Regions from separate parts of the Pseudomonas sp. zfem002 genome, predicted to be linked through region 3. Evidence: predicted binding sites of a transcription regulator. Region 3 holds the regulator's gene; each other region holds the start of a gene.
The links. The regulator sigma-54, encoded in region 3, starts transcription at its own class of promoters, with help from an activator protein. The targets are predictions, from matches to a motif close to ANTGGCATNNANNTTGCTNT.

Region 1: a site for sigma-54 is predicted at 1,905-1,924, ahead of RTI28_RS09665 (circularly permuted type 2 ATP-grasp protein). Genes of this name have one in related genera too.
Region 2: a site for sigma-54 is predicted at 3,099-3,118, ahead of RTI28_RS00995 (flagellar basal body rod protein FlgF). Genes of this name have one in related genera too.

What each region holds. Positions count from the first base shown of each region.
Region 1 covers NZ_JAVYJH010000005.1:191,254-196,258, reverse strand. Annotated here, with positions in the region: gene RTI28_RS09670 (alpha-E domain-containing protein) at 1-459, opposite strand, end outside; gene RTI28_RS09665 (circularly permuted type 2 ATP-grasp protein) at 463-1,872, opposite strand; gene RTI28_RS09660 (ribonuclease E inhibitor RraB) at 2,077-2,406, opposite strand; gene RTI28_RS09655 (hypothetical protein) at 2,579-2,815, opposite strand; gene RTI28_RS09650 (LTA synthase family protein) at 2,970-5,005, opposite strand, start outside.
Region 2 covers NZ_JAVYJH010000001.1:224,811-229,815, forward strand. Annotated here, with positions in the region: gene flgB (flagellar basal body rod protein FlgB) at 1-48, shown strand, start outside; gene flgC (flagellar basal body rod protein FlgC) at 52-492, shown strand; gene flgD (flagellar hook assembly protein FlgD) at 509-1,240, shown strand; gene flgE (flagellar hook protein FlgE) at 1,268-2,599, shown strand; gene RTI28_RS00990 (hypothetical protein) at 2,672-2,857, shown strand; gene RTI28_RS00995 (flagellar basal body rod protein FlgF) at 3,176-3,916, shown strand; gene flgG (flagellar basal-body rod protein FlgG) at 3,962-4,747, shown strand; gene flgH (flagellar basal body L-ring protein FlgH) at 4,796-5,005, shown strand, end outside.
Region 3 covers NZ_JAVYJH010000002.1:119,201-124,205, reverse strand. Annotated here, with positions in the region: gene rapZ (RNase adapter RapZ) at 1-435, opposite strand, end outside; gene ptsN (PTS IIA-like nitrogen regulatory protein PtsN) at 438-902, opposite strand; gene hpf (ribosome hibernation-promoting factor, HPF/YfiA family) at 915-1,223, opposite strand; gene RTI28_RS03860 (RNA polymerase factor sigma-54) at 1,305-2,798, opposite strand; gene lptB (LPS export ABC transporter ATP-binding protein) at 2,977-3,702, opposite strand; gene lptA (lipopolysaccharide transport periplasmic protein LptA) at 3,702-4,229, opposite strand; gene lptC (LPS export ABC transporter periplasmic protein LptC) at 4,216-4,788, opposite strand; gene RTI28_RS03840 (KdsC family phosphatase) at 4,797-5,005, opposite strand, start outside.

The DNA of each region.
Region 1 (5,005 bases), on a different contig from region 3:
GGTGCCGTAGGTGGCGCCGCGAAACAGGTGCGAACGCTCCTTGATCCATTCGCAGAAGCGGCTCATGCCATAGCGACCGAGGCCCTGCTCGGCGATGCCGCGGATCTCCAGCCAGGTGGCGTTGATGTTCTCCCACATGTCGGCGGTGATCTTGCCGCGCACCGCATGGGCACAGGCCCGCGCCGCGCCGAGGCAACTGTAGATGCTCGCCGGGTTGTCCGGGTCGAGCGCGAAGAAGTGCAGCAGGCGCTCGGCATGCAACTGGCCATGACGGGCCAGGTAGTCGTCCAGGGTGCCGGTGATGCGCAGGGCCAGGGTCATCTCGTCGAGGCCATCGCCCTGCCCGTCCTGGGGCATCAGCGACAGCGAATAGCTGACGTCGAGCATCCGCGCGAGGTTTTCCGCGCGCTCCAGATAGCGCGACATCCAGTACAGGTCGGAAGCGGTTCTGCTGAGCATGGTTCAGTCCTCCACCACCCAGGTGTCCTTGGTACCGCCCCCCTGGGACGAGTTCACCACCAGCGAGCCCTCGCGCAGCGCCACCCGGGTCAGGCCGCCAGGCACCACGCGGGTTTCGCGACCGGAAAGGACGAACGGGCGCAAGTCGATATGCCGCGGCGCAATGCCGTTCTCGACGAAGGTCGGGCAGGTCGACAGCGACAGCGTCGGCTGGGCGATATAGGCCGCCGGACGGGCCTTGATGCGCTCGGCGAAGGCGGCGATCTCGGCCTGGGTCGAAGCGGGTCCGACCAGCATGCCGTAGCCACCGGAGCCCTGGGTTTCCTTGACCACCAGCTGCGGCAGGTTGGCCAGCACATGGGACAGTTCGGCGGGATTGCGGCATTGCCAGGTCGGCACGTTCTTCAGGATCGGCTCCTCGTCGAGGTAGAAGCGGATCATGTCGGTGACATAGGGATAGACCGACTTGTCATCGGCCACGCCGGTGCCGATGGCGTTGGCCAGCACCACGTTGCCGCAGCGGTAGGCGGACAGCAGGCCCGGCACGCCCAGCATGGATTCCGGGTTGAACGCCAACGGATCGAGGTAGGCGTCGTCGAGGCGGCGGTAGATCACGTCCACCGGCTTCGGTCCGCCGGTGGTGCGCATGAACACCCGTTCGTCGCGCACGAACAGGTCGGCGCCTTCCACCAGTTCCACGCCCATCTCCCGGGCGAGGAAGGCATGTTCGAAGAAGGCGCTGTTGAAACGTCCCGGCGTCAGCACCACGACACTGGGATCGTCCAGCGGACTGGCGCTCTTCAGGGTGTCGAGGAGCAGGTTCGGGTAGTGATCGATGGGCGCGATGCGCTGCGCGGCGAACAGCTCCGGGAACAGGCGCATCATCATCTTGCGGTCTTCGAGCATGTAGCTGACACCGCTGGGGGTGCGCAGGTTGTCTTCGAGGACGTAGTAGGTACCGTCGCCATCGCGCACCAGATCGACGCCGGAAATGTGTGCATAGAGATCGCGGTGCAGGCTCAGGCCCTGCATCGCCAGCTGGTACTGGTCATTGGCCAGGACCTGCTCGGCGGGAATGATCCCGGCGCGGATGATCCGCTGGTCGTGATACAGGTCGGCGAGAAACAGATTCAGGGCCTTGACCCGCTGGATACAGCCGCGCTCCACCACCCGCCACTCGCTGGCGGGAATGGCCCGGGGAATGGTGTCGAAGGGAATCAGGCGCTCGGTGCCCTGTTCGTCGCCGTACAGGGTGAAGGTGATACCGGCGCGGTGGAACAGCAGGTCGGCCTCGCGGCGGCGCTGCGCCAGCAGTTCGGGCGGCGTCTGCGCCAGCCAGCGGGCGAATTCCCGGTAATGCGGACGGAGCTGACCGTCGGCGGCGTACATCTCATCATAGAATCTGCGAATCATGCCGAACTCCTTGTCACCCGTGCCCAGGCAGCGTCGCAAAGCCCGTGCCAGCGGCATAAAACCTTTTCAATCAAGGAGTTGGAATAGTCTTGGAAAGATGCCGCACCAGAGTTGTGCAGCCACGCCCCTCGCCTTGGAGCACACGCTTCATTGCGAAGCGCCGATGGGCCCGGGGCGGCGTCGGCCGCAACCCCGGACAATGGTTCAGGCCAGGGGACGCTCCTGCTTGACTCCCCAGCCCTGGGCCTCGCCCCCCAATGGTCGGATGACCGCTTCGAAATCCTGTTCGAATTCACCGATCCCGCCATGGGTGGCGTACATGATCTTGCTCAGTTCCAGTTGCCAGCCTTCGTCGCTTTCATGCACCAGGGCGCACAGCGACTCGCCACGAAACTTGCCCGCAGCCCTGCGCGCCCGCTCCTCGTCCGGGAATACCGCGTAAAACTCGATGGGGTGGATTTGCGTGAAGTCGAAGCCGCCTTCTTTCATGCGGCGCAGTACGGTGCTGCTGATGTCTTCGTACAGGTTGCTCATGAATCGTCCTCCTCATGCGATGGATAGACTTTCGGTGCATTCGCACCAACCCCTTGCGCCGTTGGCGGGCGGGGTTCTCGAGCGGGTGTAACGACGGCAAAGGCCGGCGCCGAAAAGCGCGACCCTGTTTGCAGCGTAGCGTCAGGCTTGGCACATCGCCAGCTGAGACGATTCAGGTTCGTTCGGTGATCGCGGTGATTTCCACACCGCTCTGCTCCTTCAGCCACTTGGCGGTGGGGCAGTCGGCGCGGTCCTGGAAGTCATTGAGGTCGAGTTCATCCATGACCGGGAACAGGTGACCGCGTACTCGCCGCGCGGCCTCTTCGATGCTCGGGCGGTTGGCACAGGCGAAGAACAGCGAGGTGCGCTCGCCTTTCTGGTCCACGAAGGTGATTTCCCACTCTTTCATCTGGCGTAGTCCTCGAACGGAAATACGGGGTATGTCCAGCCTACTTCCCGTTGACCCCTGGCAGAGGACATCGTTCCAGCCGCATGGACGGCGCCGCGGGAAAAAAAGACCCCGGCAAGCCGGGGTCCGAGGGGTCTGCAACAGCGTCAGCCGGTCACTCCGGAATGCCGTGGACCACACCGGCGGTGTTGTCCATCAGGCTCTTGGTCGCGGTCTGGATGAACGACTCGAGTTTCTTCACCATCAGCGCCTTCTCGGCGTCATCGACGCGCTCGGCGCTGAACTCGCGACCGAGTTTGTAGCGATACACGATCGGCGCGGCTTCCTTGGACTCGATGAGAATGTGGTCGCCCTGGATCAGGAACACGTTCTGGTCGCTGCCCGACGGCTTGACCATGCCGATGCCCTGGTCGCCTTCCGGCAGGTTGAGCAGGTCGCGGCCCCAGCACTGGTGACGGGTTTCACCGCCCAGGCGGCCCATGATGGTCGGCACGATGTCGATCTGGGTACCGACGACATCGCTGCGCTTGCCGAATTTCTCCTGGATGCCCGGAGCGATCAGCAGCATCGGCACGTTGAAACGGCCGAGGTCCATCTCGGTGACCTGCTGGTTGTTGCCGAAACCGTGGTCGCCGACGATGACGAACAGGGTTTCCTTGAAGTACGGCTCCTTGCGCGCCTTCTCGAAGAACTGGCCCAGGGCCCAGTCGGAGTAGCGCATCGCGGTCAGGTGCTCGTCCAGACGACCGTGGCCGGTCACCGGCTCCACCGGCAGGTTCTTCGGCAATGCGTATGGCGTGTGGTTGGACAGGGTCTGCAGCAGGGCATAGAACGGTTTCTTGCCGTAATTGTGCGCCAGCTCCTGGGCACCGCGGTCGAACATGTCCTGGTCGGACACGCCCCAGGTCGGGTCGGAGAACACCGGATTGACGAAGTCGTTGCGGCCGATGAAGGTGGTCATGCCCTGGTTGCCGAAGAAGCCGGACTGGTTGTCCCAGGCGAAATCACCGTTGTAGACGTAGACGTCGTCATAGTCGCGGGCACTGAGCAGCGCCGGCAGGCCGGACAGCTTGTGACCGCCTTCCGGGGTCTGCATCAGGTATTCGAAGCCCGGCAGGTTGGGGAAGCAGGCCATGGTGGCGAACATGCCCTGGTGGGTATGGGTGCCGTTGGAGAAGAAGCGCTCGAACAGCAGGCCTTCTTCGGCCAGCTTGTCGAAGTACGGGGTGATGTTGCCCTCGGCACCCAGCGCGCCCACGGAGTGGCCAGCGAAGCTTTCCATGAGGATCACCACCACGTTCTTGATCGGCAGGGTGTTCTGCGCCGGCGGGTTGAAGTCACGGCGCACGGCGGCGCTGTCGGCATCGACCAGCGTGTCGTGCGGGGTCAGCAGCATGTCGCGCACGGTCTGCTGCGCCACCTGCGGATCGAGGGTCGACTTCCAGATATTGTCGCGGTCCTCGGACATGCGGCTCTTGGCGGCGTCGATCAGGGTCAGGGTGCCGTTCAGGCCGAGCTGGTTGACGAAGTTGGAATCGGTGGTGAAGGCATCCCCCCAGCGCATCGGCGGGCCCTGGCGCAGGGTGCCGCGGGCGGCGACCACGGCCACCAGCAGGATCATGAAGAACACCACGCCACGCACATACCACGGCGCCACGCTGCGCACGCCAGCCAGGTTGCTCTGGTACTGGCTGCGAGGGCGGGTGAGACGATCGATACCCTTGAAGGCCAGGCTCATGACCACGGTGCCGATGGCCCAGGCCAGCAGGTAGCGGACCACCGGGAAGCCGTACCAGATCATGCTCGAGACGGTCTTCGGATCTTCCTTGATGTACTGGAAGACCAAGCCGTTGAGGCGCTGGTGGAACTCGCGATAGAAGTCCATTTCCACCAGGCCGAGGAACAGCACGACACTGGAGGCCACGCTCAGCCACAGGCGGAACAGCCCGCGCGCGGCCATGGCCCGGGCGCTGAGGATCGCCAGCAGCAGCGGAATGCTCAGGTACACCACCACGCGCAGGTCGAAGCGCAAGCCGTTGAGGAAGCCTTCGGCGACGGTCGAGTACGGCGTCTCGCCGATCATTTCGCTGTTGTAGACCAGCAGCGCGAAGCGCACCAGGCTGAGCATCAGCATGATCACCAGGCCGCACAGCAGGGTGTAGAGCAGGTGTGATTTGACCGTCGGTTGCA
Region 2 (5,005 bases), on a different contig from region 3:
CTCAACAGTAAATTCAAAGGGCTGGTGTCGGCCCTGCGCGGAGAGTAATTCATGTCCCTCGCCAGTGTTTTCAACATCGCCGGTAGCGGCATGAGTGCCCAGACCACCCGTCTGAACACCGTCGCCTCGAACATCGCCAACGCCGAGACCGTCTCGTCGAGCATCGACCAGACCTACCGCGCCCGTCACCCGGTGTTCGCCACCACCTTCCAGCAGGCGCAGAACGGCAGCCAGTCGCTGTTCCAGGACCAGGATGCGGCGGGGCAGGGCGTGCAGGTACTCGGCGTGGTCGAGGACCAGAGCAACCTCGAGGCGCGCTACGAGCCGAATCACCCGGCGGCGAACAAGGACGGCTACGTCTACTACCCGAACGTCAACGTGGTCGAGGAAATGGCCGACATGATCTCGGCCAGCCGCTCGTTCCAGACCAACGCCGAGTTGATGAACACGGCCAAGACCATGATGCAGAAAGTACTGACCCTGGGTCAGTGATTGAGGGACCGAGCCAATGGCCAGTGTCAACGATACGACCTCCGCAACGAACCTCAACGACGTCATCAAGGCGTCCGGGGTCAAGAAAACTTCCACCACCGACCAGACCAGTGTCGCGTCGTCCACCAACAGCAAGACCGGCGGCAAGACGCTGGGCAAGGATGCGTTCCTGCAGCTGCTGGTAACCCAGATGCAGCACCAGAACCCGCTGGATCCGCAGGACAACAGCGAGTTCGTCGCCCAGCTGGCGCAATTCAGCAGCCTCGAAGGCATCACCACGCTGAACGAGTCGGTCACCGCGATTTCCGGCAACTACAAATCGTCCCAGGCCCTGCAGGCCTCGTCGCTGGTCGGTCGCTCGGTGATCGCCCAGACCGACAAGGCGGTGGTCGACACCACCAAGAGCATGACCGGTTCGGTGGTCGTGCCGCAGTCGGTGAGCAGCGCCACCGTGACCATCAAGGACAAGGACGGCAACGTCGTGCGTACCCTGCAGTTGGGTGAGCAGAAGGCCGGCAATGCGTCCTTCGTCTGGGACGGCAAGAACGAGAAGGGCGAGGTGCTGTCGCCAGGTACCTACACGTTCAAGGCCACCACCAAGGTCGATGGCAAGGAGGCGGAAATGTACACCTTGCTGCCAGCCACGGTGAGCAGCGTCACCATCAGTCAGACAGGGGGCGAGATGATGCTCAATCTCGCCGGTCAGGGCAGCGTCGCGCTGTCCAAAGTGCAAACCATCGGTATATAGAGCCGGCTAACGGCACAGGAGTGAAAGATGTCCTTCAATATCGGCCTTAGCGGTCTCTATGCGGCAAACAAGCAACTGGACGTGACCGGCAACAACATCGCCAACGTTGCCACCAACGGCTTCAAATCGTCCCGTGCGGAATTCCAGGACGTGTACTCGGCGAGCAAGCTGGGCGTGGGCAGCAAGACCGTCGGCAACGGCGTGAGTCTGGCGGCGATTTCCCAGCAGTTCGGCCAGGGTGACGTGAACAACACCGGCAACGTGCTGGACATGGCGATCCAGGGTCAGGGCTTCTTCGTGCTCAGCGACAACGGCTCGCTCAGCTACACCCGTGCCGGTGCTTTCCAGACCAGCAAGGACAGCTATGTCGTCACCTCCGACGGCCTGCGCCTGCAGGGCTATGCCGCCGACGAAAACGGCAAGATCCTGACGTCCAGCCTGACCGACCTCAAGATCGATACCCTGTCGCAGCCGCCGAAGCCCACCAGCCTGGTCACCCAGGGCATCAACCTGAACTCCGAGGCCACCCCGATTGCGTTGCCGACCGCGACGCCGCCAGGCCCGACCTTCGTGCCGACCGACGAAACCACCTACACCAAGAAGTTCTCGACCGAGATCTACGATACCCAGGGCAACAAGCACACCCTGGAGCAGTACTATCGCAAGACCGACCAGAACACCTGGACCATGTACTCCCTGATCGACGGGCGCAACCCGCAGAACCCGGCCAGCACCACGCCGCTGGTGGGTACCATGACCTTCAAGTCCGACGGCAGCATCAACACCATGACTGGTACGGTGGCTCCGGATGACAGCTTCTCCGTGGTCAACAACGTCTTCACCGTGAAGGGCTGGATTCCGGCGACCTACAACGCCACGACCGGTACCTGGGGTTCCAACGGTTCCGCCGCCAACCCCGCCGGTGTGCGTCTGGACATGAGTTCGACCACCTCCTACAACACCGATACCGCGCGCCTGCCGCCAACCCAGGACGGTTATGCCACCGGCCTGCTGTCCAGCCTGAGCATCGACTCCACCGGCGTAATGTTCGCCAGCTTCAGCAACCAGCAGTCCCGTGCCATCGGCCAGGTGGCGATCGCCAGCTTCGCCAACGAGCAGGGCCTGGAGCAGCAGGGCGGTACCCGCTGGAAGCAGACCTTCGCCTCGGGTAGCCCGGGCATCGACACGCCGAAGACCGGCACCCTGGGTTCGATCTCGTCCAACTCCCTGGAAGAGTCCAACGTCAACCTGACCCAGGAACTGGTCGAGCTGGTCAAGGCGCAGTCCAACTACCAGGCCAACGCCAAGACCATTTCCACCCAGAGCTCCATCATGCAGACCATCATCCAGATGACCTGATGCTGGCCGGGTAGCGTGAAGGCGAGCCCCTTCCCGTTTCGGGCGGGGGCTCGTCGTTTGAGTGAGGTGAAAATGAAGCGACTGATGGCTGGGGTGTTGCTCGGAGCGGTGCTGGCGGGCCAGGCTGCGGCGGCCATGGCGCCGTGGTTTCGCTGGGAAAGCCAGGTCGACGGGCGTCTGGTGTGCTCGCAGCATTCGCCGGGGGAGGGCTGGAAGCGCTTTGCCGGGCCGTTCAACAATGCCGGCTGCCGACCCTGATCTCCTGGATGTTCTTCCGGGTCTCATCGCGGGCAACGCCCGCTCCCACGGGGTTTGGAGTCGCCGCGGACCTTGTGGGAGCGGGCGTTGCCCGCGATGAGGTCCGAAAGGCAGACGAAAGGGCGGGATCTTGCCGCCACCGGCAAAGCCACCGCCGATAATTTGTCTTCTCCCTCTGCTACAGCCTTCCCAAAAACCGGAAAAGTCCCGAAAACACGGGCCTTTTCCCGGTTGTTCAAAAACTGGATCGAAAATTGCTTTCATCGCACGACAGCAGCGGTGAACGGCAAGTGTTCGCCAGCGCAGCGGAGGATGACTGTGGACAAGATGCTTTACGTGGCCATGACCGGCGCCAGCCAGAACGCGCTGGCGCAGAAGGCCCACGCCAACAACCTGGCGAACATTTCCACCAGTGGTTTCCAGCGCGACCTCGAACAGGCGCGCTCGATGCCGGTATTCGGTGACAGCTTTCCGGCGCGGGCCTATGCCATGACCGAGCGCCCGGCGACCGACTTCACCCCCGGTGCGCTGCAGGAAACCGGTCGCGACCTGGATATCGCCGTGGGTGGCGACGGCTTCATCGCCGTGCAGGCGCCCGACGGCAGCGAAGCCTATGTGCGCACCGCCAGTCTGAACATTGACGCGGTCGGCGTACTGCGCGCCGGCAACGGCATGCCGGTGATGGGCAACGGCGGCCCGATCGCCGTGCCACCGGAGCAGAAGGTCGAAGTCGGCCAGGACGGCACCATCACCATCCGCGCCATGGGCGAAGGCCCGCGGGTGATGGCCGAGGTCGATCGCATCAAGCTGGTCAACCCCGACCTGAAGAACATGACCAAGGGCCTCGACGGCCTGATCCACACCAAGAGCGGCCAGCCCGCCGACGCCGATGCCAACGTGCAGGTGGTGTCCGGTTTCCTCGAGGCCAGCAACGTCAACGCCGTGGAAGAGATGACCTCGGTGCTGGCCCTGGCCCGGCAATTCGAATTGCACGTCAAGATGATGAACACGGCCAAGGAAGGCGACGAAGCCATGGCTCGGGTTTTGCAAATCAGCTAACGATACAGGCGTAGCGCCGTAAAACAGGCGTACCAGGAGAACAGCATGCTTCCGGCTCTTTGGGTCAGTAAAACCGGTCTGTCCGCCCAGGACACCAACCTGACCGTCATTTCCAACAACCTGGCCAACGTTTCGACCACCGGCTTCAAGCGTGATCGCGCCGAATTCCAGGACCTGCTCTACCAGGTGAAACGCCAGCCAGGCGCCCAGTCGACCCAGGACAGCGAACTGCCGTCGGGTCTGCAGGTGGGTACCGGTGTGCGCATCGTCGGCACCCAGAAGAACTTCATGACCGGCAGCCTGCAGACCACCGAGAACCCGCTGGACATGGCGGTCAACGGTCGTGGCTTCTTCCAGGTACTGCAACCGGACGGCACTGTTTCCTACACCCGTGACGGTACCTTCCACCTGAACTCCGATGGCCAGATCGTCACCGCCAACGGCTTCGCCCTGGAGCCGGCCATCGTCGTGCCGCCGGACGCGCAGACCTTCACCGTCGGCCAGGACGGCACCGTGTCGATCACCACCGCCGGCAACCCGGCCGCGCAGATCATCGGCAACATCCAGACCGCCGACTTCATCAACCCGGCCGGCCTGCAGTCCCTGGGTGGCAACCTGTTCCTGGAAACCGCCGCCAGCGGCGCGCCGCAGATCGGCACCCCGGGCCTGAACGGCTTCGGTACCACCATGCAGCAGACCCTGGAGAACTCCAACGTCAGCACCGTGGAAGAACTGGTCAACATGATCACCACCCAGCGTGCCTACGAGATGAACTCCAAGGTGATCTCCACCGCCGACAGCATGCTCCAGTACGTTACCCAGAACCTGTAATTGACGTGGGCAAAGTCGTTTTCACCGTTACACCGTGAGGTCAGAGTCATGAGCCGTTTGTTGTCCGTTTTCGCCCTGGGGGGGGCGGTGTTGCTGGCAGGTTGCGTCGCGCCGACGCCCAAGCCCAACGATCCGTACTACGCGCCGGTACTGCCGCGTACGCCCCTGCCGGCGGCCGCCAACAACGGCTCGATCTACCAGGCGGGGTTCGAGCAGAACATGTACGGTGACCGCAAGGCATTCCGGGTCGGTGACATC
Region 3 (5,005 bases):
GTTCAGGCTGGTGGTGTCGATCTTCAGGTCCGCGAGGTCGGCGATGGGGCCGAGCAGGTCGCTTTCGACACGGATCGCCTCGGCCAGGGAACGGTCCTGGTTGGTCAGCGGGTGGCGTCGACGGGTTTCGGAAAAACGCTTGAGCAGGGTTTCTTCGTCTGCATCCAGATACAGGACATCGCACTGGATGTGCCGTGCGCGGGCTTCGTCGAGCAATTCCGGGAAGCGCGTCAGGTGGCTGGGCAGGTTGCGGGCGTCGATCGACACCGCGACCCGCGGTTGCAGCAATTCGGTGTTGATCAGCGCGCTCTCCGCCAACTGCGGCAACAGGCCGGCGGGGAGGTTGTCGATACAGTAGAAACCATTGTCTTCCAGGACATCGAGGGCGGTGCTTTTGCCGGATCCGGAACGGCCGCTGACAATGATCAGGCGCATGGTCAGCTTCCGTTCTGCTCGTCCAGGACAACCTGGTAAAGGGCGGTGCTGCTCGGGGCGGCGCGCAGTCGGTCACGCACGTCCTTGCGGTCAAGCATGCTGGCGATCTGGCGCAGCAGCTCAAGGTGCGCATCGGTGGCGGCTTCCGGTACCAGCAGGACGAACAGCAGGTCTACCGGGGCGCCGTCGATGGCGTCGAAATCGATGGGGGCGTCCAGATGCAGCAGCGCGCTGATTGGACTGTTGCAGCCCTTGAGGCGGCAGTGGGGAATGGCGATGCCGTTGCCGAAACCCGTCGAGCCGAGTTTTTCCCGGTCGATCAGGCTTTTGAATACGTCCTGGGTGTCCAGCTCGGGGACTTCCTGGCCGATCAGGTTGGCGATCTGTTCGAGTACGCGCTTTTTACTGCCGCCCGGCACGTTCACCAGGGAACGGCCGGGGGTCAGGATGGATTCAAGTCGGATCATGGATGAGGGGGATCAGCGTGCCGCTGCACCTTGCAGCAGACTTTGCTGTTTTTCCTTGTGTTTTTTCAGTTGGCGGTCGAGCTTGTCGGTCAAGGAGTCGATGGCGGCATACATGTCGGCGTCTTCGGCATTCGCAACCACTTCACCACCCGGAATCTGCAAGGTCGCCTCCACTTTCTGCTGGAGTTTCTCGACCTTCATGATGACCTGCACGTTGGTGATCCTGTCGAAATGACCCTCCAGACGCTTCAGCTTCGATTCGACATATTCACGAAGCGGTGGAGTGACTTCTACATGTTGTCCACTGATGTTGACTTGCATACTGCTTCTCCTTTGTTGCCGTGCATAAAGAGGCAGGTGTTGCGCCTGCCACTGAATTGCGATGGCACATCTCAGGAACTGTCACATCAATCGCTTGCGTTCACTCGAGGGTGCGATGCCGAGCGACTCGCGGTACTTGGCGACGGTGCGACGTGCTACCTGGATGCCTTGTGCCTCCAGTAAACCAGCGATCTTGCTGTCACTCAATGGCTTTTTCTGATTTTCCGCGGCAACCAGTTTCTTGATGATCGCGCGGATAGCGGTGGAGGAGCATTCCCCCCCTTCGGAGGTGCTCACATGGCTGGAGAAAAAGTACTTCAGCTCATAGATTCCGCGGGGCGTGTGCATGTATTTCTGCGTGGTCACCCGGGAGATGGTCGATTCGTGCATGCCCACCGCCTCGGCGATGTCGTGCAGGACCAGCGGCTTCATGGCCTCGTCGCCATGGTCGAGGAAACCGCGCTGGTGCTCGACGATCTGGGTCGCCACCTTCATCAGGGTTTCGTTACGGCTCTGCAGGCTCTTGATGAACCAGCGCGCTTCCTGCAACTGGTTGCGCATGAAGGTGTTGTCGGCGCTGGTGTCGGCGCGGCGGACGAAACCGGCGTACTGCGGGTTGACCCGCAGGCGCGGTACTGCTTCCTGGTTGAGTTCCACCAGCCAGCGCTCGTTGTCCTTGCGCACGATCACGTCGGGAACCACGTATTCGGGCTCGCTGGATTCGATCTGCGAGCCAGGGCGCGGATTGAGGCTCTGCACCAGTTCGATGACCTGGCGCAGTTCGTCTTCCTTGAGCTTCATGCGGCGCATCAGCTGGCTGTAGTCACGGCTGCCGAGCAGGTCGATGTAGTCGCTGACCAGGCGCTGTGCTTCGCCCATCCACGGCGTATTGGCGGGCAGCTGACGCAGTTGCAGCAGCAGGCATTCGCCGAGGTTGCGCGCGCCGATGCCGGCGGGTTCGAACTGCTGGATGCGGTGCAGGACGGCTTCGATCTCGTCCAGCTCGATATCCAGTTCGGGATCGAAGGAGTCGCAGATTTCTTCCAGGGTTTCGTCGAGGTAGCCCTGGTTGTTGATGCAGTCGATCAGGGTGACGGCGATCAGCCGGTCGGTGTCCGACATCGGCGCCAGGTTCAGTTGCCAGAGCAGGTGGCTCTGCAGGCTCTCGCCCGCCGAGGTGCGGGTGGTGAAGTCCCACTCGTCGTCGTCATTGCTGGGCAGGCTGCTGGCGCTGGTCTGGTAGATGTCTTCCCAGGCAGTGTCGACCGGCAGTTCGTTGGGGATGCGCTCGTTCCATTCGCCTTCTTCGAGGTTCTCCGCACTCGGTGCGGACTGTTCGAAGCTGCTTTCCTGCGTTTCCGCGACCGGCTTGCTCTCGGCGTTGTCGGCCATGGGGTCGCTGTTGTCGAAGTCGTCGCCTTCTTCCTGACGTTCGAGCATCGGGTTGGACTCCAGGGCTTCCTGGATTTCCTGCTGCAGGTCCAGCGTGGAAAGCTGGAGCAGACGTATGGCCTGTTGCAACTGCGGGGTCATCGTCAGTTGCTGGCCCATTCTTAGGACGAGCGATGGTTTCATGGCTGGGGCTTAACACCTTATTCGCCGGCGCGCATGCGCCATCTACTACACGGACGCGGGGCGCCAATTTTAAGCAAGATATATGCCTGAAATTGTAGCGTTTGCCTAGAGCGCTGTAACAATTAAGCCGCGAATAGTGGCTTAAGGCCAGCGCCCGGTCATTCCAACGACCTCGAACCTACAAGCGGAACTCGTGGCCGAGGTACACCTCTTTCACCAACTGGTTGGCCAGGATGGTTTCCGAGTCGCCTTCGGCGATCAGTTGACCATCGTTGACGATGTAAGCGGTTTCGCAGATATCCAGGGTCTCACGGACGTTGTGGTCGGTGATCAGAACGCCGATGCCCTTGGCCTTCAGGTGGTGGATGATCTGCTTGATGTCGCCGACCGAAATCGGGTCGACACCGGCAAAGGGTTCGTCGAGCAGGATGAACTTTGGTGCGGTCGCCAGGGCGCGGGCGATTTCCACGCGGCGACGCTCGCCACCGGACAGACTCATGCCTAGGTTGTCGCGGATGTGGCTGATGTGGAATTCCTGCAGCAGGCTTTCCAGCTCCTTGCGGCGCCCATCGCGATCGAGGTCCTTGCGGGTTTCCAGGATGGCCATGATGTTGTCGGCCACCGACAGCTTGCGGAAGATCGACGCTTCCTGCGGCAGATAGCCGATGCCGGCGCGGGCGCGACCGTGCATCGGCTGGTGGCTGACGTCCAGGTCGTCGATCAGGACGCGGCCCTGATCGGCCTGGACCAGGCCGACGATCATGTAGAAGCAGGTGGTCTTGCCGGCGCCGTTGGGCCCCAGCAGGCCGACGATCTGGCCGCTGTCGATGGACAGGCTGACGTCACGCACGACTTGCCGGCTCTTGTAGCTCTTGGCCAGATGCTGGGCTTTGAGAGTTGCCATTACTCGGCCTTCTTCTTCGGCTGGATCACCATGTCGATACGCTGACGTGGTGTCTGGATGTCCTTGCCGCCGCGACCGGCAGTAGCGACCTGGGTCTTGGAGTTGTAGACGATCTTCTCGCCTTCGGTGGTGTTGCCGGCGTTGACCACCTTGGCCTGGTCGGTCAGCACGATGAGGTCACGGCCCGCCTGGTACTGGATCTGCTTGGCGTAGCCCTGCATCTTGTCCGGCTTGGCGGCGTCCTGCTGCTGTTCGAAATAAGCCGGCTTGCCCACAGAGGTTGCGGTATCGATGTCACCAGCCTGGTTCAGGGTGATGGTCACGACGTTGCCTTTGATCATCATCGAGCCCTGGGTGATGATCACGTCACCGGTGTAGGTGGCGACCTTGTTCTTGTCGTCCATCTGGGCTTGGTCGGCCTGGATGCGTACGGGCTGGTCGCGATCGGTAGGCAGGGCCCAGGCATTCACGCTTCCCAGTGCTGCGCTCAGGCTGAGCAAAAAAGGGAGGGTTTTAACGAGCCTCATACTGTCCTCTTACGTTGGACAGCAGGTCCATCCTGCCGTCTTTCAAATACGCTTTCATTCCCTTGCCCGTAGTCACGCCACCGGCGCCGTCGATTCTAACGTCTTGCTCGGTTTGCGCATATTGCTTCTGCGGGAATACCGTCATGCGGCTGGAAGTGATGATGGTGGTGCGGTTCTGTTCATCGGTACGCGCGACCCGGACCGAATCGATCAGCTCGACCTCGGTGCCATCGGGGTTGACCTCGCCGCGCTCGCTCTGCACGTGCCAGGGGAAAGTCGTGCCGCGGTACATCTGCAGGTCCGGCTTGGTCAGCAGGGTGACTTCGCTGGCCTTGAGGTGCTCGACCTTGTCGGCGGTCATCTCGTACTGCATCTTGCCGTCGGGCAGGAACTGCACACTGTGGGCGTTGATCGCGTAGTAGTCGATGGCACTTTCGTCGACCTGGGAAACCGGCTGGTCGAGGAAGCGCTCGGGACTGATGTTCCAGTAGCCAATGGCCGCGAACAACGCGGCGATTGCGCCGAACAGCGCAATCAGGCGGATCTTCTTGCTGAACATGACGTGCTCTACAGGTAGTGGGCGTTTGCCGCTTCCAGGTTGCCCTGGGCTTGCAGGATCAGCTCGCAGAATTCGCGGGCTGCGCCTTCTCCGCCGCGGGCCTGGGTCACGCCATGGGCGTGCTCGCGGACGAACGCCGCAGCGTTGGCGACCGCCATCCCCAGGCCGACCCGGCGGATCACCGGCAGGTCGGGCAGGTCGTCACCCAGGTAGGCGA